Regions from separate parts of the Rhodomicrobium lacus genome, predicted to be linked through region 1. Evidence: predicted binding sites of a transcription regulator. Region 1 holds the regulator's gene; each other region holds the start of a gene.
What was found. Region 1 encodes LexA, which represses DNA repair genes until DNA is damaged. Its sites were predicted from a motif close to TGTTCNNNNTGTGTTCNG; they were not measured.
Positions count from the first base shown of each region.

Region 2: a site for LexA is predicted at 1,821-1,838, ahead of recA (recombinase RecA). Genes of this name have one in related genera too.
Region 3: a site for LexA is predicted at 2,412-2,429, ahead of EK416_RS17355 (ribonuclease T2 family protein). Genes of this name have one in related genera too.
Region 4: a site for LexA is predicted at 3,738-3,755, ahead of EK416_RS13200 (adenosylcobalamin-dependent ribonucleoside-diphosphate reductase). Genes of this name have one in related genera too.

Region 1 covers NZ_RZNF01000004.1:76,898-84,559, reverse strand. The annotation lists gene EK416_RS06710 (DUF3320 domain-containing protein) at 1-2,664, opposite strand, end outside; gene lexA (transcriptional repressor LexA) at 3,004-3,720, shown strand; gene EK416_RS06700 (PHA/PHB synthase family protein) at 3,949-5,802, shown strand; gene parC (DNA topoisomerase IV subunit A) at 5,958-7,662, shown strand, end outside.
Region 2 covers NZ_RZNF01000012.1:1,072,174-1,079,835, forward strand. The annotation lists gene EK416_RS14420 (response regulator) at 1-1,780, shown strand, start outside; gene recA (recombinase RecA) at 2,073-3,209, shown strand; gene alaS (alanine--tRNA ligase) at 3,377-6,061, shown strand; gene lepA (translation elongation factor 4) at 6,569-7,662, shown strand, end outside.
Region 3 covers NZ_RZNF01000017.1:1,853-9,514, forward strand. The annotation lists gene EK416_RS17345 (class I SAM-dependent methyltransferase) at 1-166, opposite strand, end outside; gene truA (tRNA pseudouridine(38-40) synthase TruA) at 475-1,212, opposite strand; gene EK416_RS17355 (ribonuclease T2 family protein) at 1,555-2,346, opposite strand; gene EK416_RS17360 (helicase HerA-like domain-containing protein) at 2,526-4,070, opposite strand; gene EK416_RS17365 (hypothetical protein) at 4,334-4,675, opposite strand; gene EK416_RS17370 (ArnT family glycosyltransferase) at 4,745-6,565, opposite strand; gene EK416_RS17375 (phosphoenolpyruvate carboxykinase) at 6,939-7,662, opposite strand, start outside.
Region 4 covers NZ_RZNF01000012.1:812,150-819,811, reverse strand. The annotation lists gene acs (acetate--CoA ligase) at 1-1,293, opposite strand, end outside; gene EK416_RS13200 (adenosylcobalamin-dependent ribonucleoside-diphosphate reductase) at 1,395-3,716, opposite strand; gene EK416_RS13195 (Hsp20/alpha crystallin family protein) at 3,915-4,421, opposite strand; gene EK416_RS13190 (alpha/beta fold hydrolase) at 4,531-5,457, shown strand; gene EK416_RS13185 (rhomboid family intramembrane serine protease) at 5,476-6,234, shown strand; gene EK416_RS13180 (hypothetical protein) at 6,368-6,916, shown strand; gene EK416_RS13175 (efflux RND transporter permease subunit) at 7,071-7,662, opposite strand, start outside.

The DNA.
Region 1 (7,662 bases):
TTCCAGTTCGCCACGCCACACCGGGGACCAGTCGGCATGGCCGATCTCCTTCAGCGGGTGCGCCGCGGGCGTCGTGCCAAGCGCCTGCACGGCGGTTCGCAGGCTGCGGCAGAGATCGCGCAAGGCGCGCATCTCCGCTTCGTCGTGCTGATCGGGGGAGGGGAACGGGAGCTTGACCTTCGGTGCGAAGTCCCGTTGCGCTATGACGCGGCCCAGAGCCCGGTGCACCGACAGGCCGTTGCCATGGCGGCGATGCAGCGCGACGACGACCTCGTTGAGCCGGTCGCGAAGCGCTTTCAAATCCTCCGTCGCAGCATCCCATTCGCGCGCGGCATCGGCGGAGCGCGATTCCCACGCTGTCTTGAGCTGAGCGAGGACGGCGGTTTTTTGCGCCTTGGCCGAATGCACTTCGAGGCAGAAGGAGCCGAGGCCGATGTCGTTCAGTCGCTTGCGAACGACCTCAAGCGCCGTCGTCTTCTGCGAAACGAACAGCACGGACCGCCCGTCGCCGAGAAGCTGCGCGATCATGTTCGCAATCGTCTGGCTCTTGCCCGTGCCGGGCGGGCCGAACAGCACGAAATCCTTCTCGCGCGACGCGGCGACGACAGCGGCTGTCTGCGACGAGTCCGCCAGCAGCGGCATGAACAGGTCTTTCGGGTGGATCTCGCGGTCGAGCGCGCGTTCCTCCGGCATGTCTCGGGGATCGCCATAGGTGTCTTTCGGCGTATCGATGAGATGGCGAACCACGGGGTTCCGTTTCAGAAGCTCCGCGCGGTCGACAAGATCCTTCCACATCAAATATTTGGCGAAAGAGAAGTTCGAAAGCGTGACCTCCTCGGTCAACTCGAACCCCTTCATGTCCTTGATGTGCAGCCGCGCGATGCGCCAGATCTGCGCCACGTCGAGGCCCGACGCATCCTGCGGCAGATCGCGCTCAAACTCCGGCATTTCGAGGCCGAAATCCTGCCGAAGCATTTGCAACAACGTCGGATTGATGCGGGCGTCGTCGTCATGGCGCACGAGCCGGAAGCCCGAGCGAATGGTGCGGCGCTCCAGCCGGACCGGCACGAGAAGCAGCGGCGCGCGACAACGCTGGTCCTTCCCCGCAGGCGACCACGACAGAAAGCCCATGGCAAGATGCAGGCTGTTCGCGCCGCTTTCTTCGAGCGAGCTTCGCGCGGCATGATGGATTTCGGTCAGCCGGTCCTGAAGGTCGTCGTCGGAAAGCGCGGTGAGCACGTCGCCCCGCCCGAGCGCTTCGAGCGCGTGCTGTCTCGCTGCGTCTTCGCCAGCCCTCAACTGGTAAACTTCGGCGTCGCGCGGATCGTCGCCGCTCATGACGTCGGCTCTGGCGAGGATTTTTATCTCCTTGCCGCTCGCGAGCCGGTCTTCCAGCGCGCCCGCGTCAGGGCAGGAGAGATCGACGGCGCTTTTCCCGCTCTTGAAATTCAGGAGCCTGTTGCGAAGCGAGAGGTCGAGCAGCTTCCGCTTCCATTGTTCCACCCGATCGAGCGGCTGTTCCGGCTCGGCGGCCCTGACGGCTTCCTCCACGAAGGTTGGCGGTTCGTCGAGCCCAACCGATCCGCCGGCCTCCGCTGTCACGGGCAGAGCATCCTGCGCACCGTCATGCTCGACGCCGAGCGGGCGGATTCGGCGTTGGCGCGCCTGCGCGATGTCGACGACCAGTTCGAAGCGGCGCGGTTCGTCCTCGTTCGCGTAGCTCGCGGCCTTGTCGACCGCGGCCCGGAATTTCAGCGGTGGATGGTTCGTGAGAAGCGTTGTCTCGATCAGGATCATTTCCTGCAGTTGCAGGCGTTTGCGAACGGTCTCGGCTTCGTCGACGACACAGGAGGAAAAAGCCTCCTGGGTGAGCCAGAGACCGCAATAGGCGTGGCCCGTCGAAAAGCCTACGAGCGGATTGAGCCCGGCCTGTTCCAGGCAGGCCGCGTAAAGCAGCGTGAGATCGAGACATGTCCCGAGCTTGCGTTCAAGGATCGCGCCGGGCAGGCGGATCTTCTGCCCGTCCTGCTCGAAACTCGCGGGCGGGAACGCGTAAACGATCTTCGCGTCGACGAGCGCAGCCCAGATCGCCTCGGCGACCTCCCACGAACGTCCTTTCCGGTTGCCCGAATAGCCGTCGAGCGCCGAGTTCCTGCCATGCAGACGAAGTTTCTCGGCGGCGTTGCGCAAAATCACCTCGACGGCCGGGTCGTTCGGGCGGACGAAAGCGGCCACGAGTTCCGGCGGCGTGGAAAGCCCGGTCCATTCGTTCGGCGCGAGCGCCCGGCACGGGATCGTCGCGGTCGCCAGCGATTCCTCGCCCGCTGTCGCCGAGATGTGGATTTCGCCGTCCGCGGCTTCGGTCAGCCGGTTGAGGAAAGCGGGGTCGAGATCGGCCTCGACCGGGCTGATCGAGCGGACGCCTCCCGCGTTGAGACGATCCAGCCGGAAGGTCGTCGGCTTGAGAAAAGGAGGTTCCGACGAAATGGAAATCAGGACATCCGAGAAGTCGCGCTCTGTTCCGTTGGCGATCTCGATTTCGCCGATGGCCGGAATTGAATTGACCTGAAAGGCCAGATTAATGCGCGGCGCCACGTTCGCCCGAAGCTTCACCGAAGGCGCCTGAAGATCAGAATCGTTGATCGGATCGTTGGTAATCGTCATAAAAAATATACCTAATTGCGCTTGTCACGGATACTCTCTGCTTACTGACTTCGCAAGCTGGATTCTCTTGTGCGTCACAATATGATGACTGTGGGGGCGAGTGCGTTTGAACAACGCAGAAATGCGGCCTGAAATCGGGCAGGCCGGAAGGGGAAACCGGTCCGACAAGTCGAACGGCGGCGGGACCGGGAATAAATTAGCCATTGGGAAATCTCCTGTCGCTAGAGATTCCTCCTGTGCAGGGCTGATCCAAAAGTGCCCTTTTTCCTTGCGGAACTTAATGAGAACGCTTAATGGTGTTCTTGGTTTGTACAGTCCTTCGCCACAACCGGGCCGCCCATGCTGACACCGAAGCAAAAGCAACTCCTCCTCTACATCAATGAGCGTATCGAAGCGACCGGCGTGCCGCCGTCGTTCGATGAAATGAAGGAGGCGCTGCATCTCAAGTCCAAGTCCGGCATTCATCGCCTGATCATGGCGCTGGAAGAGCGCGGCTTCATCCGCAGGCTTCCCCATCGCGCCCGCGCCCTGGAAGTGATGAAGATGCCGGAGCGCGCGCGCGCGGGTTTCGAGGCCGACCGCCGGCGGGGCTTCATGCCGACCGTCATCGAAGGACGCCGGTCATCTTTCGAGGACGCACCGCAGTCTCCTTTCATCCGCGACCGGGAAGACGGCGGCATATCGGTTCCTGTGATGGGACGTATCGCGGCGGGCGTGCCGCGCTCGGCCATCGAGGACCACAGCCACGTCCTCGTCATGCCGCCGGAATATCTTTCCACGGGCGATCACTTCGCGCTCGAAGTGCGCGGCGACTCCATGGTCGAAGCCGGAATTCAGGAAGGCGATACGGTCGTGCTGAAAAAGACGGCCGCCGCGGAAAGCGGGGATATCGTGGTCGCGCTCATCGACGACGAGGAGGCGACCCTGAAACGGCTTCGCAAGCGCGGGCAATCGATCGCCCTCGAACCCGCAAACCCGGCCTACGAGACGCGTATTTTCGGTCCTGACCGTGTGAAGATCCAGGGCAAGCTCGTCGCGCTCCTGCGGCGATATTAAGATCGAACCTGACGAGTCATGGCTGATATGCGCTTATCGCGAGGGCGGGACAGCCGCCAGCGAAGCGCTATAGTAAACACTTAGTCGGAGGACAAGCGCAGCGGGCGAAGAAAAGCTTTCAGCCCCTCACCAAACGACGCCAGAATGTTATATTATTAGTCCATGCTCGATTCAACGAGCGCAAAAGGACGCAAGAATAACTTTGCGGTTTGGGAGAGCTACGCACGGATGTCAGACAAGCGTCAAAAAGGCGACAAGCGAGAAGCCGCGAGCGCTCCGGCGCCATCCAGACCTTTGCCGGGCCTTCAGTCTCCGGAGCAATTCGCGACGAACCTTCTTCGCGCCTTTGAGGCTAGCGGGCAGGCCGTCGCGAAAATCTACGAGGACCGGGACAAGCGGTCGGGCGCTTTCACGGTTGCGGGCGGAATGGCGGACATCGGCAAGATTTTCGCGCCGATCGCGCAATACTGGATGAGCGACCCGCAGAAGCTGGCAGCCGCTCAGGCGAAGCTCAATCAGGATCTCATCGACCTTTGGGGCCGGACCTATCAGCGTTTTCTCGGCGAGGAGGTCCAGCCGCTGATCGAGCCGGCCGCCAGCGATCCGCGCTTCAAGGACAAGGAGTGGTCGGAGAACGCGTTCTTCGATTTCCTGAAGCAGGCCTATCTTCTGACCGGCAAATGGGCGGGCGATCTCGTCGAGAACGCCGAGACGGTCGACAGACACGCAAGGAAGCGTGCCGAGTTCTATCTGAACCAAATCGTGACCGCGCTTTCGCCGTCCAATTTCCCCTTCACCAATCCCGAGGTGATCCGCACCACCGTCTCGACCGGCGGTCAGAACCTTGCGGAGGGAATGCAGCACCTTGTGGAAGATCTGAACCAGTCGGGCGAACTGCTTCGCATCCGCCAGACCGACATGTCGGCTTTCGAGGTCGGCAAGAATCTCGCCGTCACCCCCGGAAAGGTGGTCTATCAGAACGACATCATGCAGCTCATCCAGTACACGCCGTCGACGGAGAGCGTGTATCGCGTGCCGCTGATGATCGTGCCGCCATGGATCAACAAATATTACATCCTCGACCTGACACCGCCGAAGTCGTTCATCAAATGGGTCGTCGATCAGGGCTTCACGGTTTTTGTGGTCTCCTGGGTGAATCCGGACGCCAACCTCGCCTCGAAATCGTTCGAGGATTACATGCGTGAGGGCGTGCTCGACGCGACCGACGCCGTGCTTCGCATCACGGGCGAGCCGCGCACCAATGCCGTCGGCTATTGCGTCGGCGGCACGCTGCTCGCGAGCACGCTCGCCTACATGGCCGGGACGGGCGACGACCGTATTGCGTCGGCCACGTTCCTCGCCGCGCAGACCGATTTCACCAACGCCGGCGATCTTCTCGTCTTCATCGACGACGAGCAGTTGAAGGCGCTCGACGAGGTGATGGCGGAGCGCGGTTTCCTCGATGGCGCGCGCATGTCGGCCGTGTTCAACATGCTGCGCCCGCGCGATCTGATCTGGCCTTACATCGTCAACAATTACCTGCTCGGCAAGCAGCCGTTCCCGTTCGATCTCCTGTACTGGAATGCGGATTCGACGCGCATGCCGCCAGCGAACCACAGCTTCTACCTGCGCGAATTCTATCGCGACAACAAGCTTGCACGCGGGCTTCTGTCGCTCGGCGGCGTGCCGCTCGACCTCTCCCGCGTGACGATCCCGATCTACGAACTCGCCACGCGCGAGGATCACATCGCGCCCGCGCAGTCGGTGCTCGTCGGCTCGAAGCTGTTCGGCGGACCGGTGCGCTTCGTGCTGGCCGGATCCGGGCATATCGCGGGCGTCGTCAATCCTGTAAGCCGGGCCAAATATCAGCACTGGATCCTTGAGGACGGCGATCCGAAGACGATCCCCACTGTCGACGCCTTCGTGGCGCGGGCAAGGGAATATCCGGGTTCCTGGTGGCCGGACTACGCGAAGTGGCTCGGCTCGCTTTCGGGCGACAAGGTTCCGCCGCGCGAACCCGGCGGCAATGGTTACGCGCCCATCGAGGACGCACCCGGCTCCTACGTCCGCGCGGTGTCGTAGCCAGCCGCGTATCAACTTCTCACGTCGAAGCCTCCTGCCGGTCGACGCGCGGGGATCGGCGGTTCAGGTGCCGATGGGCCTTTGGAATTGTAAGCCCGTCGGGAACTGCGCCCTCCGCCCTTGAGCCGCCATCGCGAACCCGCTACCTCTGACGCATGGCCGACGAAACGATTCTCGCGAACCCACCCATCGAGCCGATCCGGCTGAAGGACGCGCTCGAAGAGCGCTACCTCGCCTACGCGCTCTCCACCATCATGCATCGCGCGCTGCCCGACGTGCGCGACGGGCTGAAGCCCGTGCATCGCCGCCTCTTGTTCGCGATGCGGCAGTTGAAGCTCGATCCGGCGGGCGGCTTCAAGAAATGCGCGCGCGTCGTCGGCGACGTGATCGGTAAATATCACCCGCATGGCGACCAGTCGGTCTACGACGCGCTGGTGCGTCTCGCGCAAAGCTTCTCCCAGCGTTACCCGCTCGTCGACGGGCAAGGCAATTTCGGCAATATCGACGGCGATAACGCGGCGGCGATGCGCTACACCGAAGCGCGCATGACGGCGATCGCTGCGGCGCTGCTCGACGGCATCGACGAGGACACCGTCGATTTCCGCGAAACCTACGACGGCGAGGAAGAAGAGCCGGTGGTACTTCCCGCCGCGTTCCCGAACCTTCTGGCCAACGGCTCGTCGGGCATCGCGGTCGGCATGGCGACGTCGATCCCCCCGCATAATGCGGAAGAGGTCTGCGACGCGGCGCTCTATCTCATCAAGCACCCGAAGGCGAGCGTCGAGACGCTGCTGACCTTCCTGCCGGGGCCGGACTTTCCGACCGGCGGCGTGCTCGTCGATGACACGGCGGGGCTCGTGGAAGCCTACCGCACCGGGCGCGGCTCGTTCAGGCTGCGCGCGCGCTGGCACACCGAAGACACCGGTCGCGGCGGCTATCAGATCGTCGTCACGGAAATTCCCTACGGCGTTCAGAAGTCGCGGCTCATCGAGAAGATGGCCGACCTTCTGCAAGCGAAAAAGCTGCCGCTGCTCGGCGACATCGACGACGAAAGCGCGGAGGACATCCGCATCGTCATCGAGCCGAAATCGCGAAACGTGGACGCGGCGCTGCTCATGGAGCAACTTTTCCGCCAGACCGAGCTTGAGGCGCGCATTCCGCTCAACATGACGGTGCTGTCGAAGGGGCAGGTGCCGCAGGTGCTGGGCCTGACGCAGGTGTTGCAGGAGTGGCTCGACCACCGTCGCGTCGTGCTGCGCCGTCGTTCCGAGCATCGCCTCAAGCAGATCGATCACCGGCTTGAGGTGCTGGGCGGCCTGCTCATCGCCTATCTGAACCTCGACGAGGTGATCCGCATCATCCGCAACGAGGACGAGCCGAAGCCGGCGTTGATCGCGCGTTTCGCTCTGACGGACGTGCAGGCCGAAGCGATCCTCAATATGCGGCTGAGATCCTTGCGAAAGCTTGAGGAGATGGAAATCCGCACCGAGAACGACGCGTTGACAAAGGAGCGCGAAGGACTTGTCGATCTTCTCGGGTCCGATGAAAAGCAGTGGGACAGGATTTCCGCCGAGATCAAGGACATCAAGAAGCAGTTCGGCAAGGCGACGCCTCTCGGGCGCCGCAAGACCGGCACCGCGGCTCTTCCCGACATCGACCTTTCGGCCGAGGAAGCGCTGATCGAAAGGGAGCCGGTGACGGTCGTGCTGTCCGAGAAGGGCTGGATACGCGCGCTGAAGGGCCACGACGCCGATCTCGCCAAGCTCACTTTCAAGACCGACGACGCGCTGAAGGTCGCGATCAAGGCGCAGACGACCGACAAGATCGTGCTCTTCGCCACCAACGGTAAATTCTACACGC
Region 2 (7,662 bases), on a different contig from region 1:
GGCCTTCGAGAAGCTAGCCGGAGGTTCCCCGGTCGGCAGGGAGGCTTGGTCGCTCTTCAGAACGCGGCGCGGCAATCCGCTCACGCGCGCGAGACTTCGCGATGTCATCGCCAAGGCGGGGGGCAACATTCAGGTTCAGGTGGTGAGCGCCACCGGCTTTACCCGGCAGGCCGGGTTGCATCTGGCGGACACCCTCAACGGCGGCGGAGTGTGGCTTGTCACGCCCGCGGATGCCGCAACCGGGCGACTGGACGAGGCATTCGAGACGATCGTCGCCTGCGCACCCGAAGCGATGGCCATTCTGAACACGAAAGGCGTCATCCTCGGCGCCAACGATGTTTTCCGCCGGATCTTCGACACCGAAGGCACAGACGGTTCGCAGGCGCCCGACATTCATGGAAAGGCGTTGGCCTCGCTTCTTGCCGAAGCCTCCGCCCAGACGGTGAAGGAAAAGATTGCGGCTTTACTCTCCGCGCCGGATGCGAATCCCGCCCCGGTCGAGCTTCACGCCGCTCCTAAGGACGCGATCAACCGCCGCGTTCGCCTTGTGATCTTTCCGGCGGCCGACGGGAACCATCTCGTGATAACGGCGGCTGAACCCGTGGCAAGCGCGCTCACCGACGAGAAGGCGGCGCAAGGACAGAAACTTCAGGCCGTGGGCGAACTCGCCGGCGGCATCGCGCACGACTTCAACAACCTGCTTACAGCCATCATCGGCTTTTCAGACTTGCTCCTGCGCCGCTTCCGCGCGTCCGATCCCGCGTTCAAGGACTTGATGAACATCAAGAACAACGCGACCCGCGCGGCGGAACTCGTCAAGCAGATCCTGGCCTATTCGCGTCGCCAGACCTTGCGCCCCGCCATTCTCAGGCTGACGGACGTCATCGAGGAATTCCAGGCGACGATGGGCCGAACGCTCGGCGAAAAGGTCAAGGCCAGGGTGCAGCACGGCCGCGATCTCTGGTTCGTGAAGGCCGACGAGGGTCAGCTTTTCCAGGTCATCATGAACCTCGCGGTGAACGCGCGGGATGCGATGCCCGACGGCGGCGAAATCATCATCTCCACCGCCAATGTTAGCGAGCGCGAGTCCCTTCTCCTCAAGGATCGCGGCGTCGAGCGAGGCGAGTATGTCACAGTCGAAGTGCGGGACACCGGCACCGGCATCAAGCCCGAGATTCTGGAAAAGATCTTCGATCCGTTTTTCTCGACGAAAGAGGTCGGCAAGGGGACGGGCCTCGGGCTCTCCACCGTTTACGGCATCGTGAAGCAGACAGGCGGCACGATTCTCGTCGACAGCGAGATCGGAAAAGGATCGTCGTTCCGCATCTTCCTGCCGCGCTATGTCGAAACCGAACTCGACCTGAAAGCCCTCGAAACCCGCAGCGAAGCGCCCGAGCAGACCGTCGATCTCACCGGCAAGGCGACCGTCCTGCTGGTTGAAGACGAAGACGCCGTGCGTTCCTTCGCGTCTCGCGCACTCGCTACCCGCGGCTACACCGTTCTCGAAGCGGCGAGCGGCGTCGAGGCGCTCGAAATCATGGATCGTCACGAAGGTCAGGTCGACCTCGTGGTGAGCGACGTCGTGATGCCCGAGATGGATGGCCCAACCCTTTTGCGCCATTTGCGTCAGCGAAATCCCGACATTCGCATCGTATTCATGTCGGGCTATGCGGAGGAAGCTTTCCGCAAGAACCTCGCGGCGGACGAAAACTTCATCTTTCTGCCGAAGCCCTTCACGCTCAAGAAACTGGCCGAAACCGTGAAGGCGGCGGCCGCGTAGAGCGGAATTACGATCAGATCGCAGCGTGCGATCGGTAAAATGTTCTTCTTGGGTTCAGAGACAGATTCACCGATCGGGTCGACCCGGTGGCGTGCGCGCCCGGATCGGGCGCCGGAATTCGACGCATGCGGGGCAATCGATCTCGTTTTGCAGCGGGAGTGCCCCAATTGCAACAATCAGAACGAATGATCCAAGGTTGAGCAAAACCACTTGCGCACAAGAACAAACGGGGTACATTCAGTGTCGTTTGCAAGTCCATGACCGCTATGGAATAAACGAAGGATAACGATTCATGAGCGAAACGCCGTTCCGCGTGATCGAAGGGAATTGGGACAGCATGGACAAACAGAAAGCCCTCGAAGCCGCCCTGAGTCAGATCGAGCGGAATTTCGGCAAGGGATCCGTCATGCGGCTGGGCAAGAACGACAAGCCCGTCGAGGTGGAAGCGATTTCCACCGGCTCCCTGGGCCTCGACATCGCGCTCGGAATAGGCGGATTACCGCGTGGCCGCATCATCGAAATTTTCGGGCCGGAATCGTCCGGCAAGACGACGCTCGCGCTTCACGTTATCGCAGAGGCGCAGAAGAAGGGCGGCTCCTGCGGGTTCGTGGACGCCGAGCACGCGCTCGATCCCGTCTATGCGAGAAAGCTGGGCGTCAACCTGGAAGACCTGATCATCTCGCAGCCCGACACGGGCGAACAGGCTCTCGAAATCACCGATACGCTGGTGCGCTCCGGCGCAATCGACGTCATCGTGGTGGATTCGGTCGCAGCCTTGACCCCGAAGGCCGAGATCGAGGGGGAGATGGGCGATGTGCTGCCGGGTATGCAGGCCCGCCTCATGAGTCAGGCGCTCCGCAAACTCACGGGATCGATCTCGAAATCGAATTGCCTTGTCATCTTCATCAACCAGATTCGCATGAAGATCGGCGTGATGTTCGGCAATCCCGAAACCACCACGGGCGGCAACGCCTTGAAATTTTACTCCTCGGTGCGCCTCGACATCCGTCGCATCGGACAGATCAAGGAACGCGACGAGGTCGTCGGCAACCAGACCCGGGTGAAGGTCGTCAAGAACAAGGTGGCCCCGCCATTCAAACAGGTCGAATTCGACATCATGTACGGCGAAGGTATCTCGAAGACCGGAGAACTCGTCGACCTGGGGGTGAAGGCCAACATCGTCGAAAAATCCGGTTCCTGGTATTCGCACGACAGCCAGCGGATTGGACAGGGGCGGGAAAACGCAAAGGCCTTCTTGCGCGGCAATCCGGCGGTGGCCGAAGCGATTGAACGAGACATCCGCGCCAATGCCGGACTGATCGCGACAAAAATCCTCGACGGTGCGGATAGCGACGATGACAACGGCGACGGAGAGCTGCCGGGCGAGGTTGAGGCGCCAAGCCCGGGCCGGAAGGGCGCCAGCCGCTAGGCCGACGTCGATGTGTCAAATCGGACCGCATGTGGCAGGATTGCTGTGGGCGTCTTGCTCGATAACGGGAAATTGCGGTATCGCTGTCGAGTGCCGATATGCTTTATCTCTTGGGCCGGTTTGGCCGCCGGTAAAGCCGCGCTTGTCCACTGGAAACGAATTTGGTTATGAGCACCCTTAACGAGATCCGCGGAACCTTCATCGATTTCTTCCGCAAGAACGGTCACGAGCACGTGCCATCGAGCCCGCTCGTGCCTCGGAACGATCCGACGCTGATGTTCACGAACGCGGGCATGGTGCAGTTCAAGAACGTCTTCACCGGCATGGAGACGCTTCCATTCAAGCGCGCCGTCACCTCCCAGAAGTGCGTGCGCGCGGGCGGCAAGCACAACGACCTCGACAATGTCGGCTACACCGCGCGACATCACACCTTCTTCGAGATGCTCGGCAATTTCTCCTTTGGCGACTACTTCAAGGAGCGCGCCATAGAGTTGGCCTGGACGCTCGTCACCAAGGAATTCGGGCTCGACAAGAAGCGGCTTCTCGTCACCGTCTTCTCCGAAGACGACGACGCGCATGCCCTCTGGAAGAAGATCGCAGGTCTGTCCGACGACCGCATCATCCGCATTCCCACATCGGATAATTTCTGGTCGATGGGGGAAACGGGTCCGTGCGGGCCCTGCTCCGAAATCTTTTTCGACCACGGTCCGAAAGTCCCCGGCGGCCCTCCCGGCAGCGAGGACGCCGACGGGGACCGCTTCATCGAGATCTGGAACCTCGTTTTCATGCAATACGAGCAGGTTTCGAAAACGGAGCGGCTCGATCTGCCGAGGCCTTCGATCGACACGGGCATGGGCCTGGAACGCGTCGCCGCAGTGCTGCAAGGCGTTCACAATAATTACGACACCGACCTCTTTCAGGCTCTGATCCGCGCTTCGGTCGATGCGACCGGCGTGCCGGCCGAGGGCGCAGCGCTTCCGAGCCATCGCGTCATCGCCGACCATCTTCGCGCCTCTGCCTTCCTTATCGCGGACGGCGTGCTGCCCTCGAACGAAGGGCGTGGCTATGTTCTTCGCCGCATCATGCGACGCGCGATGCGCCATTCGCATCTGCTGGGCGCCGAAGAACCGCTGCTGTACCGCCTCCTTCCCGTTCTGGTGCGGGAGATGGGCCAGGCTTATCCGGAACTCGTGCGCGGTCAGGCGCTCATCGGCGAAACGCTCAAGATCGAGGAGGTGCGCTTCCGCAGGACGCTCGCCCGCGGCCTGAGCCTTCTCGACGAGGCGTCCGGTTCGCTCGGCGCGGGCGACACGTTTTCCGGCGACGTGGCCTTCAGGCTGTATGACACCTACGGCTTCCCGCTCGACCTGACGCAGGATGCGCTGAAGGCCCGCAGCATTCGCGTCGATGTCGAACAATTCAACGCCGCCATGGCGCAGCAAAAGGCCGAAGCGCGCAAGGCGTGGGCTGGCTCCGGCGAGGCTGCGACGGACAAGGTCTGGTTCGACGTGCTGGATCAGGCGGGCGCGACGGAATTTCTCGGCTATGAAACTGAGGTAGCCGAAGGCCAGATTGTCGCGATCCTGAAGGATGGCAAGCCGGTCAAGCAATTGAAGACCGGCGAAGAGGGCGTCCTTATTCTCAACCAGACGCCGTTTTATGGCGAATCGGGCGGCCAGGTCGGTGACCGAGGTGTCATCATCGGGCCGAAAAATGCCCACTTCGACGTGACCGAGACGCAGAAGAAGCTCGGCAAACTGTTCGCGCATGTCGGCGTAGCGAAAGAGGGCCCGCTCAAGGTTGGCGACGCCGTCGAAATGCAGGTCGATCACGCGCGCCGCACCGCGATTCGCGCGAACCATTCGGCGACCCATCTGCTGCACGAGGCGCTGCGCGAGACGCTCGGCACGCATGTCACGCAAAAGGGCTCGCTCGTCGATCCGGACAAGTTGCGTTTCGATTTCTCCCATCCGAAGCCGCTTTCCAGGGAGGAACTCGCAGCCGTCGAGGATCTGGCCAATGCAGTCGTGTTGCGCGACAGCCCCGTGGTAACCCGTCTGATGGCGGTGGACGACGCCATTGCTGCCGGCGCCATGGCGCTTTTCGGCGAAAAATACGGCGAGGAGGTCCGCGTCGTTTCGATGGGCGAGGCCAGCCACGACGACCGCGGAAGCCGCGCTTTCTCGGTGGAACTGTGCGGTGGCACGCACGTGCGGGCGACGGGCGAAATCGGCCTCGTCAAGGTCGTGCAGGAGAGCGCCGTCGCCGCCGGTGTCAGACGCATCGAAGCCCTGACGGCCAATGCGGCCCGCCAGCATCTCGCACATCAGGAGGCGGCCCTTCGGCAGGCCGCCGAGCTTCTCCGCGTGGCGCCATCGGAAGTCCCGACGCGCCTGCAAAGCCTGATAGAAGAGCGCAAGAAGCTTGAACGCGAACTGGCCGAGGCGAAGAAGAAGATTGCGCTCGGCACGGGCGGGGGACAGGACGGCGCTGAAAATCCGGTTCGCCGGGTCGGCGACGTGACGATGTTCGCGCGCACCGTCCAGGGCATTCAGCCCAAGGATCTTCGCAGCCTCGTGGATGACGGCAAACGGCAGATCGGCTCCGGGATCGTGGCCATCGTAGGCGTCACGGACGATGGCAAGGCGGGAATCGTTGTCGGCGTGACGGACGATCTCACCAAGCATTACAGCGCGGTCGATCTCGTAAAGGCCGGAGCGGCTGCGGTCGGAGGACAAGGCGGGGGCGGCAGGCCGGATCTGGCGCAGGCCGGCGGTCCGAACGGAGCGAACGCCGAGGCTGCGCTGAACGCCATCGCGGAACGTCTCGCAGGCGCGGCTGCCGCAGCATAAGCGTCTTGCGGGCGGCAGGCGGGGTCAGGCGTGGCGCGGCGTAGTCGGTGGAGGCGGTTCGTTGCCTTCAGCTCAAGTTGCGGTTTGGCAACCCGGGTTGTCCACTCGCTTGCGTCGATGCGGCTATCGCGCGGAGCAGTCCACCGCAAGCGAATATGACACGTGAGCCGCGCAGCCTTTGGTGGCGCGGTAAGCACGGCGGATGCAACGGAGGAACGCGCGATTTGGCAGATTTCCCCGCCCATGCGCCGCAGGCAGGGCAAAGACTGAAGCCGCACCCCGCAACCATTAGACACCTGCGACCATACGACACCTGGGGCGAAGCCTCGAAACCTCAGGCGAAGCCTCGAACGTTCGCCGCCACCCTTTCAGCCTTTTGACTTTTCCATTATGTAAGGCGCCATGACCGAGCCGAAATCGCCCGAGCCAATGAACACCGTGCCTGCAAACGCCGTTGCCGCCACAGCCGCGCCAATAGCGGAGGTCGCCAAGGGAGCGCCCAAACCCGTGACGCCGCTATCGCGCATCCGCAATTTTTCGATCGTCGCGCATATCGATCACGGCAAATCGACGCTCGCCGACCGCCTGATCCAATATTGCGGAGGTATGAGCGACCGCGAAATGGCGGGGCAGGCCCAAGTTCTCGACAACATGGACATCGAGAAGGAGCGCGGCATCACCATCAAGGCGCAGACCGTGCGCCTCGACTACAAGGCAAAGGACGGCGAGCTTTATCAGCTCAACCTGATGGACACGCCGGGGCATGTCGACTTCGCTTACGAAGTCAGCCGCAGCCTCGCCGCTTGCGAAGGCTCGCTGCTTGTCGTCGACGCGAGCCAGGGCGTGGAAGCGCAGACGCTCGCAAACGTCTATCAGGCGCTCGACAACAACCATGAAATCGTCCCCGTTCTGAACAAGATCGACCTTCCCGCCGCCGAACCGGACCGCGTGAAGCAGCAGATCGAGGACGTGATCGGTCTCGACGCCTCCAACGCGGTGGAGATTTCGGCGAAGACGGGCCTCAACATCGACGCCGTGCTTGAAGCCATCGTGCACCGCCTGCCGCCTCCCAGAGAGGGCGACGTGAAGGCGCCGCTGAAGGCGATGCTCATCGACAGCTGGTACGATCCCTATCTCGGTGTTGTGGTGCTCGTGCGCATGGTGGACGGCGTGCTCAAGAAGGGCATGCGCATCAAGCTGATGGCCACCGACGGCGTCTACCCCGTGGACCGCGTCGGCATCTTCCGCCCGAAGCAGGAAATGGTCGATGCGCTGCGCCCCGGCGAAGTCGGCTTTTTCACCGCCGCGATCAAGGAAGTGGCCGACACGCGCGTCGGCGACACGGTTACGGAAGAAAAGCGGCCCACTCCCAAGGCGCTGCCGGGTTTCAAGCCGGTGCAGCCCGTGGTCTTCTGCGGCCTTTTCCCGGTCGACGCGTCGCAATTCGAGGATCTGCGCGACGCAATGGGAAAGCTGCGCCTCAATGACGCGAGCTTCCAGTATGAGATGGAGACGAGCGCTGCGCTCGGCTTCGGCTTCCGCTGCGGCTTCCTCGGCCTCCTTCATCTCGAAATCATCCGCGAGCGTCTCGAACGCGAGTT
Region 3 (7,662 bases), on a different contig from region 1:
AACGGCGGTGAAAGGCCCCGTCAGACGAGCCGTGATGGCCGGGATGGTGTCCCGTTTCCGCGCCTGCAGCGGGCGGCTCGGCGGCCGGTTGGGCGAGCGCCTGTTGCGTCATGCCGCATCCCATCAGTCCAGCGAGGGCGATTGCCCGCGCGATCCATTGCTTCACTTTTTCAACCCTCCGTCCGATGTTGCACCCGAAATGCGGGGAGGTGGCTCGGCGCGGCTCCCCGTTTTCGACTTTTGCCGGCCTTCCCTGCCGGCCTTCCCTGCCGGCATTGACTGCCAATGCTGCCCACATTTCGGCCAACGCCTTAATCCCCACTCGGCAGGATCAGATCAGCCTGCGTCAAATCGAACCCGGCACACAGGATCTACAGCGTCGTGCTGCGTCCGATTTGCGGCATGACGGCGCAGGCCGCAAGCGGCGCCTTCTCCGTTCCACTCGCCGCGTTTCGGGCTGGCCCTGGCGACGCTTCAATAATCGACCGCCATGAAATACAGGCCGCAGGCGGGGGCGACCGGGCCGCATGACGTGCGGTCTCGCGCTTCGAGCGCTTCCCGCATCCTGTCGGGCGACCACCTCCCTTCGCCCACGAGCTTCAGGCTGCCCGCGATCGAGCGAACCTGATTGTGCAAGAATGATCGCGCGCTTGTCGCGATGAACACGTCGTCTCCGTCGCGCCAGACGGAAAGCGTGTCGAGTGTGCGCAGCGGCGATTTCGCCTGACATTGCGAGGCGCGAAAGGTTGTGAAATCGTGGTAGCCGAGAAGATGGCCCGCGCCTTTCTGCATCGCTTCGGTATCGAGAGCGACGCCGACCAGCCATGCGCGGTCACGGTCGAGCACAAGCGGCGCGCGGCGGGTGACGATCCGATAGAGATAATGTCGGGCCTTGGCTGAAAAGCGGGCGTCGAAGCTCTCATCCACCTCTTCGCAAGCGAGGATGACAACGGGTGCCGGGCGAAGATGAAAATTCAGCGCGTCGCGGACCGTTGCGGGCGGCCATATGCGATCCAGATCGAAATGCGCTACCTGCCCGCGCGCGTGCACACCGGCATCCGTCCGCCCCGCCCCGCGCGGGATGACATCCTCGCCGGTGAACCCCATGATGGCGCGCGCGAGTTCAGCTTGCACCGAAGGGCCGTTCGCCTGCATCTGCCAGCCCGAAAAGGGCGTCCCGTCATATTCGATTGTGATTTTGTAGCGCGGCATGCTGAGGGGCTTACGCTGGTTCGACAGGAAGAGAAAGCGGGTACGCCGTCAGAGCGACGAACATTCTCGCAGACAATCGCCTTCGGCGGAAAAGTGGCTCGCGACCGGCCCGGACATAAGAGCAGACCTAAATCGCCATGCGTTAAAATCAGACGCGGCAAAGCTGCAAGTCTTGGTTGTCGATCAGCTTCTCTACGTTAAACAGGGTCGGATCTAGCGAGGCTGATCTTAAAGCGTCATGGCGTAATTCGGAGCGGCACGACCTTGCAGGACTCAGCCTGACGTGGCCCGCTCTGGACGCGGAGGCCGCGCAACCGGCCTCCGGGCACCTCTTCACCTAGCCTACAGCCGGTCGCCGCGTTGTGTCTGGCCGCCTTGCGGACCGACACCACCACCGCGAACCGGCGGCATGGTCACGGTGTCGTAATTGCAGAGCCTGCGCTTCTGGTCGCCCTCGGCACAGGGGCGCGGCTGCAAATCCTTGGTCATGCAGATTCGAACCTCCTGCAATCGGTTCCGCAAACAGACGATCTGCACCATGTCCGGCGTCAACCCTCGATTGACGTCAAGGAAGGCGCGTCGCACTTCTTCCGGTCCCACGCGCAGCGGCTTCGTCAGATCCTGGAATTCGTCGGGAATGCGGATGCTGCTATACGCCTTGCGAGCGGCGGCGAAGTACCCGCGCGGATCAAGCCCCGAGCAGGTGCCGTGTTTCTTGTATTCGTGAATGACCAATTGACGGCTCGGCATGATGTCGAGCATGCGGTCGATCAGTTCGTTCGGAACCCACGGGCGGGAATCCGTGCGGCACGATTCCGGCCAGCCGCGCCGCTCGTATTGAGGCCACAAGCCGTGAAGCACGAAGGCATAGGGACGGGTGCCGTTGCATTGTTGCTCGGTACCGCTGTCGCGGCGGCTGCGGCGGTCGTCGAAGAAGCGATAGCCGCCGCCATAGCCATTGTCCTCGTACCGGGTGCGGCCCCGATCATTGCCGCCATCTTCCTCACGTCCCGCGCAATAGGTCGGCGACCAGTTCAGCGTCAGAACATAATAATCGAAATCTCCCGGCCGCGCGCTGCGGTCGCCTTGCGCATGCGCGCCACCGATCGCCGCCAGCGAGGCCACGCCCAACACAACGCACGCCACTCGCAAGGAACGTCTGATCCCCGTAACCATCACAACGCCACCCGAAAAATTTACAGAACGAAGCATGAACGTAACCGCTTCGGCGGCAAAGTCAAGCTGCCGAAGCGCGCATTTTGGAAAACTGGTGATTGCTGCCGCGATCCCAAATGAGAAATTGGTAAGGTGGGTTATTTTGGCCTCAGCACGCGCTCAAGGATGCGACCCGCCGCCGAGCCGAGCGAGCGCAGCAGCGACTTGCCGAACGCCTCGCCGTAGGTCTGGCGACTGTATCCGCCGCCACGCCCGCGCCCCTTCGGCTGCGGTTCGGGCTGAGGATCGTCCTCGCGCGGCAGCGGTTCGTCCGGCGAACCGGGCTTTTTCGGTATGCGAAACTCGCCCGCCCATTCGTAATCGTCATCGTTTCGAGCCTTGCCGGAACGCGCTCCGTTTGCGCTGCGCGTCCTGCCGCCGTTCGATGGCGCGGCACTCTCCTCCTCGTCGTATTTCCCAACCACGGGGCTTGCCTCGATCACCGCCTTGCGCTCTTCCGGCGTGACCGGCCCGAGCTGCGACGAGGGCGGACGGATCAGCGTCCGCTGCACGATGGACGGTTCGCCCTTCCCTTCCAGAAAGGAAACGAGCGCCTCGCCCGTGCCGAGTTCGAGAATGGCCTTTTCGGCATTGAAGGCAGGGTTCGCGCGGAAGGTCTCGGCGGCGGCGCGCACGGCCTTCTGCTCGCGCGGGCTGAAGGCGCGCAGGCCATGCTGCACGCGGTTGCCGAGCTGGCTCGATACGCGATCCGGCACGTCGAGCGGGTTCTGCGTGATGTAGTAGACTCCGACGCCCTTCGAGCGGATGAGGCGCGTGACCTGCTCGATGCGCTCCAGCAGCGCTTTCGGCGCCTCGTTGAAGAGGAGATGCGCCTCATCGAAGAAGAAGACGAGCTTCGGCTTTTCGACGTCGCCAACCTCGGGCAGCTTGTTGAAGAGTTCCGTCATCAGCCACAGAAGGAAGGTCGAGTAGAGCCGCGGCGTCGACATGAGCTTGTCGGCGGCGAAAACGCTGACATAGCCGCGCCCGTCGTCCGCCTTTCGCATGAAGTCGTCGATGTCGAGCTCGGGCTTGCCGAAAAACAATTCGGCTTTTTGTTCGTCGAGCACGAGCAGGCGGCGCTGGATGGCTCCGACGGACGTCTTCGACACATTGCCATATTGCTGGGAAAGCTCCTGCGCGCGCTCCGAAACCAGCGCGATCACGGAGCGAAGGTCGCTGAGATCGTTGAGCGACAAATTCTCGTCGGAGGCGAGCCGGAACGCGATGGTCAGCACGCCTTCCTGCGTCTCGTTCAGCTCCATGAGCCGCGCAAGGAGCATCGGCCCGAGCGAGCCGATGGAGGCGCGGATCGGCGTCCCTTGCTCGCCGAACAAATCCCAGAAGATCGTGGGGAACGCCTCGAACGTGTAATTGTCGAGGTCGATTTCCTTCGCCCGCTTTTCGAGGAAGGGCTTCGGTTCGCCCGCCGCCGCGATGCCGGAAAGGTCACCCTTGATGTCGGCGGCGAAAACGGGAACGCCCGCCCGCGAAAACCCTTCGGCGAGAATTTGCAGGGTCACGGTCTTGCCGGTGCCGGTCGCCCCCGTGATCAGGCCGTGCCGGTTGGCGAATTTGAAATTGAGATATTCGGGCTTAACGCTCTTGCCGACGAAAATGCCGGTCTCGGTGTCTTCGCTCATGCCGTCTCCCGTGCGAGCCGAATCGATGCCTGAAACCTAAGCATCGGCATCGCTTTTCGCTATGGGAAAGGCGTAAAGGCCAAGCAGGCACCGGTGCCAGAGGGCTCTGGGCATTGGGGGGTCGGAGAAAGCGAACCGGCACCGGCTCCTGCTTGGAAGGGAAAACTGCTCCTGACGGGGGGCGCGGTTGCGTTCGAACAATGGCGGTTTCGTGAAAATTGTAGCGAAGTTTGACGGGGACCGCCCCGTGAGACGAAACGCGATCACTCCCAGTCGTCGTAACGCGGAGCCCAGTAGCGATGATACGAGCCGGGGCGATAGTGGCTGCGCGCGCGGCTGTGCCACGGGTCGTCTCCCGCGAAAGAGCCCCAGCGGAAGTGGCTGCGCCAACGGTACGGATAATCTCCACGCGAGCCCCAGCGATGATGGCTGCGCCATGTGCTGTGTTCGCATTCGACATAGTAGGAATAGCTGCAGCCGACCATCATGAGCGGTTGCGGTGCCGTTTGAGCGGGAACGGCATGAAGCGGGAGGGAAGCGGCGGGAGCGCCGTTGAAGCAAGCTGCAGAAAAACAAAGGGATGCGGCGGCAATGAGCAGTTTCATGTAATTAACCTCTCGAGCTTATAGAAAATATTAATAAAAAATTAAGACAGCAAAAAGGAAGTCAGAGGATCAAAATTTCGTATCGAACAGACGCCGCCAGCGCACGGCCTGTTTGTCGCGGCATTCCGTTTCTGGCACCGGCACGCAGGCAGGAAGCGCCGCCGTGCCGGGCCGCGCGAAGACGACAAGGCGTGTCGGACCGCGCCCGTTGATGTTGATGCCGTCCACGCAGCCGAGGACGCGCGGCGCCGCTCCGGTCTTCTCCTCGAAAGCTTTTTCGAACATTTCGAGCCTGCTGCCGTTGACGAAGGCCAGTCGCGCGGCGCCAGATCCAAGCGCTTCGGCCGATCCGGGGACACTGCCGAGGATCGTGCGCGTGCCGTTCATGAAGACGAGGCTCGGCTCGCTGATGCCACCGAACGCGACAGGGGCATCGCCGCATCCCCGCAGTTTTTCCGCGGCTGCGGCGGCGCTCCGCGTAATCCAGATCGGCTCAAGGCCCGGCAACCCGACGCGAAAGGCGGCGGTGTAGAACAACGCGGCGGAGACGACCGCGCCGGCCAAGGCCGCGCGGGAATATCTGCCCCACGCCGACGCCGCCGTGAAAGCCGATACCGCCGCAAGCGCGACAAGAACGGCTGCGAGCAGCGGAAAAGCCGGCGCCTCCGCAATCCATGACAACCCGAGAAGCAGCACGATCTGCGCCGTCGCAAGCGTCGCCCACAGAACGGCGCTCAGTCGCGCGCGCGATAATCCCTGCGCCGCCTCGCGGAAGGCGAACGCAGCGGCCAGGGCGATGGCTGGATAAAGCGGCAGGGCATAGTGAGGCAGCTTCGTCGGAATGACCTCGATGATGAGCCACCACGGCACGATCCACGCCAGGAGGAACAGCACGCGACGCGAGACGCGCCTCTGCCGCCACAGCCAGGCAATCGCTCCGCCAGTTACGAACAGAACTGCGGGCCAGAACGTCCACCAGAAGGCGAGGAAATAGAAGCCGGGCGGTCCCCAGTGCTTCTCCTGACCGCTCGCGAGCTTGCCCGCGAAGTCCTGCCCGAGCGACGTCTTGAAGAACGCGCCGCCTGACGAAACGCCGATGGCGATGAACCACGGAAGCGTCAGCAGCAGAAGCAGCGGCACGCCCCATTTCCAGTGCAGGTTCCTGAGCCACGTGCGGCGACGGTCTAAAATCAGCACCACGGCGGCGGTGATAAACGACAGCCCCGGCGCGACCGGGCCCTTGATGAGGATGCCAACGCCAAGCCCGATCCAGAACAAAGCGGCCAGTCCGCGCGTGCGGGCAGGATCGCCCGCCATGTAGAGCCGGAACAGCGCCCCCTGCGCCAGCATGATGGCGGCGATGAGCGCTGCGTCCGACTTCGCGATGCGCGCCTCGAAAGATAGCGTGAGGCAGGTTGCGAATAGCGTAGCGGCAACGAGCGCCGTCTCTCGGCCGAAGATGCCGCGCGCAGCCCAGAATGTCAGAAGCACCGCGCCGAGCGCGCCGAGAAACGACGGGATACGATAGGCCCAGATGTCGGAGAGGGTCGCGCCCGCGCTTTCAGCCGCCGTCACCGCCGCCGATTGCAGCCAATAGATGCCGACAGGCTTCTTGTAGCGCGTTTCCTGCTGGAAGTGGATGTCGACGAAATCGCCCGTTTCCAGCATTTGCTTCGTGGCCTGCGCGAAGCGGGCCTCGTCGCGGTCGGTGACCGGAAGCGACGCTATGCCCGGAAGGAAAAGCAAGGCGCAAAGAAGTGCGAGACCGAGCACCGCCGCATAGGGACGATAAGCAAGAGCACGCAATCCCTTTGCTACGGCGACGTCGACGGCGGCCAGCCGCGAGGTGTCGCCGTGGGCGCGGGGAACGCTGACCGTGATCGCTTCCATGCGTTTTGCCGAGATCGCGGTGCGAAGCTTGATCGCGCGTGAGCCCGTCCCTTTTTGAAGGCATGCCTTTCGAGAAACGGCCTTCCGCTTCCCGGATATGCCTGAAGCAGGTCTTGCGTTTTCATCGAAAGGGTCTCGCCCCCGATGCAACGCGCTTTCTCAGGCGAGGCGGTTTTCTCCACTTCGCTCGAAACGCTTAGGCGGGAACTCGGCCGAAAGCAACGGTGCGGATTGTAACGAAAGCTGGCGAGCGCCTGCGCTCGGCGCCGCTGCGGCGAGCAGGGAGGGCCCGATTCAACCCCGGCAGCTACGCTCTGGGGACGAAACGCCCCGCGAGCGCCGGACAGGCACTCGCGGGGCGCGGAACGATACGTTACTCGGCCGCCTTGAGCGCGGGCGCGATCATGGCCACGTCCGCCTCGACGAGCGGCTGGAACTTCTTGAAGTTCTCGGTGAACATCGCGACGAGCTTTTTCGCGGTCGCGTCATACTCGGCCTTGTCGGCCCATGTCTCGCGCGGGTTGAGAATCCGCGAATCGACCCCCGGCGCTTCGGTCGGAACGAGAAGCCCGAACACCGGGTCCTGCACGAACTCGATGGCGTCGAAGCCGCCAGACAGCGCGAGGTTCACGAGCGCGCGCGTGGCAGGCAACGACATGCGCTTGCCGACGCCGTATTTGCCGCCCGTCCAGCCCGTGTTCACGAGCCAGCAGTTCACCTTGTGCTCGGCGATGAGCTTGCGGAGCTGGTCGCCGTACACGGTGGGATGACGCGACATGAACGGTGCGCCGAAGCAGGTGGAGAACGTCGCCGTCGGCTCGGTCACGCCCTTTTCCGTGCCCGCCACCTTCGCGGTGTAGCCGGAAAGGAAGTGATAGACGGCCTGGCCGGGCGTCAGCTTCGAGATCGGAGGCAGGACGCCGAACGCATCCGCCGTGAGCATCAGGATGTTCTTCGGCTGGCCCGCGATTCCTTCGAGGCTCGCGCCTGGAACATAGGAGATGGGATAAGCGCCGCGCGTGTTCTCGGTCAGCGCGTCGCTCGCATAGTTCGGCTCGCGCGTGTCCTTGTCGAGCACCACGTTTTCGAGCACCGCC
Region 4 (7,662 bases), on a different contig from region 1:
GGGCTTAAGGGCGATGGCGCCGGGGAGCGCGCTGATGAGAATGCCGCCGGTTTCCGTCTGCCACCAGGTGTCGACGATGGGGCAGCGCTGTTCACCGACGACGTGATAATACCATTCCCAGGCTTCGGGATTGATCGGCTCACCGACGCTCCCCAGCAGTCTTAACGACTTGCGGCTCGTCTTCTTGACGAGTTCGTCGCCGGCGCCCATCAGCGCGCGAATGGCCGTCGGCGCTGTGTAGAACGTGTTCACCTGATGCTTGTCGATGACGTCCCAGAAGCGGGACGCGGTGGGATAATTCGGTACGCCCTCGAACATGACCGTCGTTGCGCCGTTCGCGAGCGGACCGTAGAGAATGTAGCTGTGGCCGGTGACCCATCCCACATCCGCCGTGCACCAGTAGATATCGCCATCCTTGTAATCGAAGATGTACTGATGGGTCAGCGAAGCATAGACGAGGTAGCCGCCGGAAGTGTGAAGCACACCTTTCGGCTGCCCCGTCGAGCCGGACGTATAGAGAATGAACAGTGGGTCTTCCGCGTTGATTTCCTCAGGCGGGCAATCCGCGGACACGGATTCCATTTCTTCCGCCAGCCAGAAATCGCGGCCCGCAGTCCAGCCGACGGGAGAATTGGTGCGTTTCACCACAAGCACGCGTTCCACGCTCGGGCATTTTTCCAGTGCCTTGTCCGCGTTTGCCTTGAGCGCAACCTTGCGACCGCCACGCACGCCCTCGTCCGCCGTGATGACGACGCTCGAATCGCAGTCGACAATGCGGCTCGCAAGACTGTCCGGCGAGAACCCGCCGAAAACGACTGAATGGATCGCGCCGATGCGCGCGCAGGCAAGCATCGCGTAAGCCGCCTCGGGGATCATCGGGAGGTAGATCGTGACACGGTCGCCCTTCTTGACGCCGTGCTTCTTCAGCACGTTGGCGAAGCGGCTGACGCGGTCGTGAAGCTCGCGGTAGGTGATCTTGAGATCCAGGTTCGGCTCGTCGCCTTCCCATATGATGGCGACCTGATCGCCGCGCGTTTCAAGATGGCGATCGATGCAGTTTGCCGCGACGTTCAGCGATCCATCTTCAAACCACTTGATTGAAACGTTATGCGGGTCGTAGGACGTGTTCTTGACCTTCGTGAAGGGCTTGATCCAGTCGATGCGGGCGGCCTGTTCACCCCAGAAGCCTTCGGGATCGCTTACGCTCTGCTCGTAGAGCGCGCGATACTTGTTTTCATCAATATAGGCCGAGCTGCTCCAGGCCTCGGAGACCGGATAAATTTTGCCCGTCATGACGTCCTCCACGATGCGCTTTTTCAGCGCTATTTATGTTTGATTGGCTATCCCAGAGCAAGTTGCGCAAAGGTCGAACACCCGACGGGCAGAGAGCTGTTTCAATTGCATGTGGAGAACCCGCAGACACGGCAGGTGCGGCATCCTTCCTGCGAGATCATCCCCGGCGCCCCGCATTTCGGACAGAGATTCGTCAGAGGGATCCGCGCGCCGTTCTGGACGTCGTCTTGCGGCCCGATAGGGACTTTGAGCCGGTCGGGCTCGGACGGCCCGCCATGAAAGCCGATATGGATGAAATGCCGCTCGACGATATCGCCGATGGCGGCAAGGAGGCTCGGGACGTACCGCCCGTCCATCCACGCGCCACCTCTTGGATCGAAAACCGCCTTGAGCTCCTCGACCACGAACCCCACGTCACCGCCGCGGCGGAAAATGGCGCTGATCATGCGCGTAAGGGCGACCGTCCAGGCGTAGTGCTCAAGGTTTTTGGAGTTGATGAAGATCTCGAAGGGGCGGCGCTCGCCGTCCTCGATGCTGTCGTTGATGGTGACATATATCGCGTGGTCCGAGCCGGGCCATTTCAGCTTGTAGGTGAAGCCCGAAAGCACGGGTTCGCGCGGACGAGGCAACGGTTCAACAGCTTGGACCTCATACGGCGGGGCAGCAGCGAGCGGAAGCGCGGGCTGGGCAGGCGGCTCGCCGATCGCCGCGGGCGCGGAAGCGAGAACCTCCCCCGTCACCGCGTTAGGGCGATATGCGGTGCACCCCTTGAGGCCCAGGCGCCAGGCATCGGCATACAGCATCTCGAAGTCCTCGAACCGGATGGAAGCCGGACAGTTGACCGTCTTGGATATCGAAGCATCGACATGATGCTGAAGCGCGGCCTGCATTTCGATATGTTGAGCGGGCGTCAATTCCCGCGCCGCGACGAAGGCGGGCGGCAGCGGCGCGCTGCCTCGCATTTCGCGGAAGACGCGCACCGCATAATCGTCAACCGTTTCGTGGCGCGCGGAGCCATCGGGCTGAAGGACCCGGCGACTGAATTCGAAATCGAAGATGGGCTCCACGCCGCTCGACACATTGCCTGCGAGAAGCGAAATGGTCCCCGTCGGCGCGATCGAGGTGAGAACGCCGTTGCGGACGCCGTGTTGCCGGATGGCCTTTTGCAGTGACGGCGGAAGCGAGGCGGGGAAGGGCCGCGCCAGGAAGGCATCGGCGTCGAACAGCGAAAACGCGCCCTTCTCCTTCGCAAGTGCGGCGCTCGCCTCGTACGCCAGTTGCGAAATGCGCGCCATCCATGACGCAGCGAGCGCTCGTCCGCTCTCCTCGCCATAATGCGCACCACAGAAAACCAGCGCATCCGCCAGCCCGGTGACGCCAAGGCCAATGCGCCGCTTCGCCTTCGCTTCGCGCTCCTGCGGCGGCAGCGGATAGCGCGAGACGTCGATGATGTTATCGAGAAGGCGCACCGCGACGGGCACGAGCCTTCCAAGGCGCGCCTCGTCAAGCCGGGCCTCGGTTTCAAAGGGCCTTTCGATGAGCGCTGCGAGATTGATCGAGCCGAGTAGGCACGCGCCGTAGGGGGGCAATGGCTGTTCGCCGCATGGATTTGTCGCCGAAATCGTTTCGCACCAGGCAAGGTTGTTCGCGGCGTTGACGCGGTCGATGAAGATCACGCCCGGTTCAGCATAGTCGTAGGCGCTGCGCATGATCTTCAGCCAAAGGCCCCGGGCGCTGACCTCCCGAAACAGGGTGCCTCCGAACATGAGCGGCCAGCGCGCATCCGCCTTGACCGCCTCCATGAAAGCGTCTGTCACGAGTACCGAAAGATTGAAGTTTCTGAGACGCGCCGGGTCGGCCTTCGCTTCTATGAAGGCTTCGATGTCGGGATGATCGCAGCGGAGCGTGCCCATCATGGCGCCGCGACGCGATCCGGCGGACATGATCGTCCTGCACATCGCATCCCACACATCCATGAAGCTGACCGGGCCGGACGCATCCGCGCCCACCCCTTTCACGGGCGCGCCTTTTGGCCGCAGCGTGGAAAAGTCGTGCCCGATGCCGCCGCCCTGCTGAAGCGTCAGCGCGGCCTCGCGAACATGGGTAAAGATCGAGCCCATGTCGTCGCCGATCTCTCCCATGACGAAACAGTTGAACAAGGTGACTTCGCGGCCGGTGCCGGCGCCAGCTAGGATGCGTCCCGCCGGCATGAAGGCGAAATCCGTCATCGCATCGAGAAAGCGCTTCTCCCACTCCTTTCGTCTGGCTTCGGGTTCCGCAGCGGCGGCGGCCCTTGCCACGCGCGCGAAGGTTTCAGCAACGGATCGCTCGGGCTCGCCACCGGCGGGCGAAAAACGATACTTGGCTTCCCATATCTGGCGTGAAATCGGGATCGGCATCGAAGCGTCCAAACTCTGTGACATATACGCGTTATGATCCCCAAATGTTCCCTTTTTGTGCCAAAGTGTCAAGGGCGCCGTGTGGATAAACTTCTAACGAAACTTCAAGGAGCGAAACAAACCATGAAATAGCGGCGCAGAGGCCGCCACCCGCCTTCTGTCGCGTGTCCTTTCGATCCCGACATTTGCCCGGCAAAGGATGCAAACGTCGGGATCGGACCACTAGGCAGACGCCGGACCGCTTTTGATTTCGATCTTCTTCTGCGGCTTTATGTGGTCGTCCTTCTTCGTCAGGGTGACCTTAAGCACACCCTTGTCGAAGGTCGCTTCGACCTTGTCTTCATCGACCGTGTCGGGCAGCCGGACAGTGCGCGTGAAAGAGCCGAAGCTGCGCTCCTTCACATAGTAGTTCTCGTGCTCCTCCGACGTCTCGCTCTTCTTCTCCCCGCTGATGCGAAGCTGACCGTCGTGCACCGTCAGTTGCAGGTCTTTCTCGTCGATGCCCGGCAGATCCGCTTTCACCACGAAGTCCTTGTCCGTCTCCTTCACATCGAAAGACGGCGTCAGCCCGTGACCTGCCGATGCGCGCTGCGGGAAGCCCACCAGTTGCGGCACTCCCGACAGAAAGTTTTCAAAAAGCCGGTCCATTTCGGACCGAAACGATTGAAACGGGTCTCCGTAGCGCGCGGTCGCGGCGCCGCGACCGTTGCTCGAACCTTCGTCAGCCATCGTTTTCTCCTTGTCATGATGTGCTAACATTCCGAGATTGTCCGCCATGGGGCGGGGCTTTTTTCTAATATTTAAATCCGCTCGCGATGTTTCAACCGGAAGGCGCATCATGGCTTTTGCAACCAGCACCCGGCAGGCCGATAACGCCATTCCGGCGAATGAACCGCGAACGCTGGCGCTTGCCGGGGGCCGCAAGCTCGCCTGGGCCGAATATGGGGACCAGTTGGGGGCTCCCGTTTTCGTGTTTCACGGCACGCCCGGTTCGCGGCTCATGTATCGCCTCGCAGACGCGCCCGCGCGAAGGCTCGGCCTTCGCCTCATATCGCCCGACCGCCCGGGCTTCGGTTTCTCCGACTTTCAGTCGAAGAGAAAGCTCGTCGACTGGCCGGGCGATGTCGCGGCTCTCGCGGATCATCTCAACATCGAGCGGTTCGCGGTCGCGGGTGTCTCCGGCGGCGGGCCGTATGCAGCCGCGAGCGCAGCGCTTCTGCCCGAGCGTGTGATCGCCACGGCGCTTGTCAGCCCCGTCGGCCCGCTCTGCCCGCCCGAAGGCCCGCCGACCCTGCCGCGCGGCGAAGCGATCTTCTTCCGCTCCATGCCACAATATGCACTTGCGATGACGGGCGTCTTCTCGTTGAGCCGCGCGCTGTTCAATGCCGCGCCCGACGCCATGTTTCGCGGGCTCATGCGCCGCGCGGGGCCAGCGGACGCCCCGATCCTGTCGCGGCCCGAGGTCAAGGCGAATGTTCTGGCGGGCGTTATCGAGGGCATTCGGCCCGGCATTCGCGGCGTCGTGCAGGAGTTCAGGCTCTTTTCCGAGCCCTGGAATATTTCATTCGAGGCGATCAAGACGCCATTCCTGCTGTGGCAGGGGCTGGCGGACCGGAACGTGCCGGTTTCGGCGGCGTTGCACCTCGGCGCGCTTGTGCCGCAATGCAGGCCCGTGCGGGTTGTCGGCGCTGGCCACTACTGGATTTTCGATCACATGGAAGAGGTTCTCGGCGCGCTCAAAGACAGCATCACCGTTGCTTCATAAGCGGGGAAGGGGCGCCGGATGTTCCCGATCAAGGATTCGATCCGCATCCCCTTCGCGCCGGTGGCAACCTATGGCCTGATCCTCGCCAACGTGCTTGTCTTCTTATACCAGTCGAGCCTCAGTCCAGCCGAGGCGCACGCCTTCGCCATGGAATACGCGCTGATCCCGCGCCGGTATTTCGATCCGGCCTGGGCTGCCTATATGGGCCTCTCGGGCACGGATTACCTGCCTTTCATCTCCGGCACCTTCATGCATGGCGGATGGCTGCACCTCATCATCAACATGTGGTTGCTTTTCGTCTTCGGCTCGTCGCTTGAAGGCCGCGTGGGTCGCTGGCAGTTCCTCTGTTTCTACCTCCTTTGCGGGGTCGCCGCGAGCTACGTACACGCCTGGTTCAACCAGCTTTCGGATGTGCCGACGCTCGGCGCGTCCGGGGCTATCGCGGGCGTGTTCGGCGGCTACGCCACCACATTTCCGCGCGCGCGCCTCACGATCCTGATCCTGATCTTCGTCTTCAGGGTGCCGGCCCTTTTCTTCTGGCTCGTGTGGTTCGGCATTCAGTTTGCTCAGGGATTCACCGACCTGTCGGAGCCGAACACGGGCGGCGGCATTGCGTGGTGGGCGCATATCGGGGGGTTCGTGGCGGGCTTGGCGCTGATTCCGCTCTGGCGGTTCGGCCCGGATCGAACCTATGACGAGTCCCAGCCGCGTTTTCAGCCCCCCGTTGCGACCGCATCGAACGGTGCGCCGCCCTGGAAACCTGGCCCCTGGGGGTAGCCCCTTGCCGGAGCGCGGCGCATGGACGCCTTGCGCGCCTGTCCCCGTTTTGCCACAGTGGCGAAGAAAATTGCGCGTCATGCGAGGTGCCGCACGACGCCATCCCGATAACCCTCAGAGAGATGCGGTTGAGATGACCGAAGAACACCCGATCGAACAAGGCGAGCCCATCGCAGAGACCGCCGAGGAGACCGTTACTCCCTTCGACCCGTACGAGTTCAACGGCGTGAAATATGCGCCCATCACGTTCGCCGAATTCGCCGCGCACACGAAATATTCGCTGTTCGGTGTGCCGCGCTACAAATGGTCCGGCAAGCAGGTCGTCATTCTGTCCACGTTCAGCAAGCGCAACCTCAGTTTTTCGCGCAGGGATTTCGGCCGCCAGGACGACCGCATGGGCGACTTCGCCTATCTGAAGCCGCCGACGGGTGGCGAGGCAGGACCGGCGATTGCGTTTGCCCCCGGTTTCGACGACGCGTCCTGGGCAAAGGCGGGCAAGGATTGGGACGCCTACGCGACGGCGAACGGGCTGACGGACGCGATCCCGCGCCTTTATTTCTACGGAACGGTCATTTTCGACCGGAAGGTTTTCCGCTCGCATTATGTGGCGCTCGACGGCATCCGCTTCGCGGGCGCCCATGCGGGCGATCCTCTGGCAGAAACGTCAAGCGCGGCGGCGTAACTTCTCGCAAGCGCTCTCTACTGCGAAGCCGTTCGTTTCATATGAGACGAACGGCTTCGTTTTTTTACGCTTCCAATCAAACCCTGCATTTCTCGTTCCGCCGGCTTTCGAGCGGATAGCAGACGCTGCATACCGTTATCTTGGTCCACCTGAGTCAGCTCGGGCGGGGCATTCGTTCACTCCCGAGCAGGACATAGAATGTCGGCAACACAAACAGCGTGAACAACGTCCCGACCAGCATTCCCATCACCACCACGATGCCGATTGCGAAGCGGCTCGCCGCTCCCGCGCCGGTCGCGAAGAGAAGCGGCACGAGGCCCGCCACCATGGCCGCCGTCGTCATGAGGATCGGCCGCATCCGCACCATCGCCGCCTTGAGGATGGCCTGCCGCTTTCCGGCGCCCTCGCGTCGCTGGATGTCGTTCGCAAACGCCACCATCAGGATACCGTGTTTCGAGATGAGCCCTATCAGCGTCACCAGCCCGATCTGCGTGTAGATATTGAGCGTCGTGTAGCCGAGCCAGAGCGGCACGAGCGCACCGCAGACCGCGAGAGGCACGGTGACGAGGATCACCAGCGGGTCGCGGAAGCTTTCATACTGGGCCGAAAGCACGAGGAAGATCACGATCAGCGCGAAGCCGAAAGTAACGGTCAACCGGTTGCCTTCCTGCACATACTGGCGGCTGTCGCCGAGCCAGTCGATGGTGACGCCCGGCGCACGCGGCAGCGACTCCATGAATGCAACC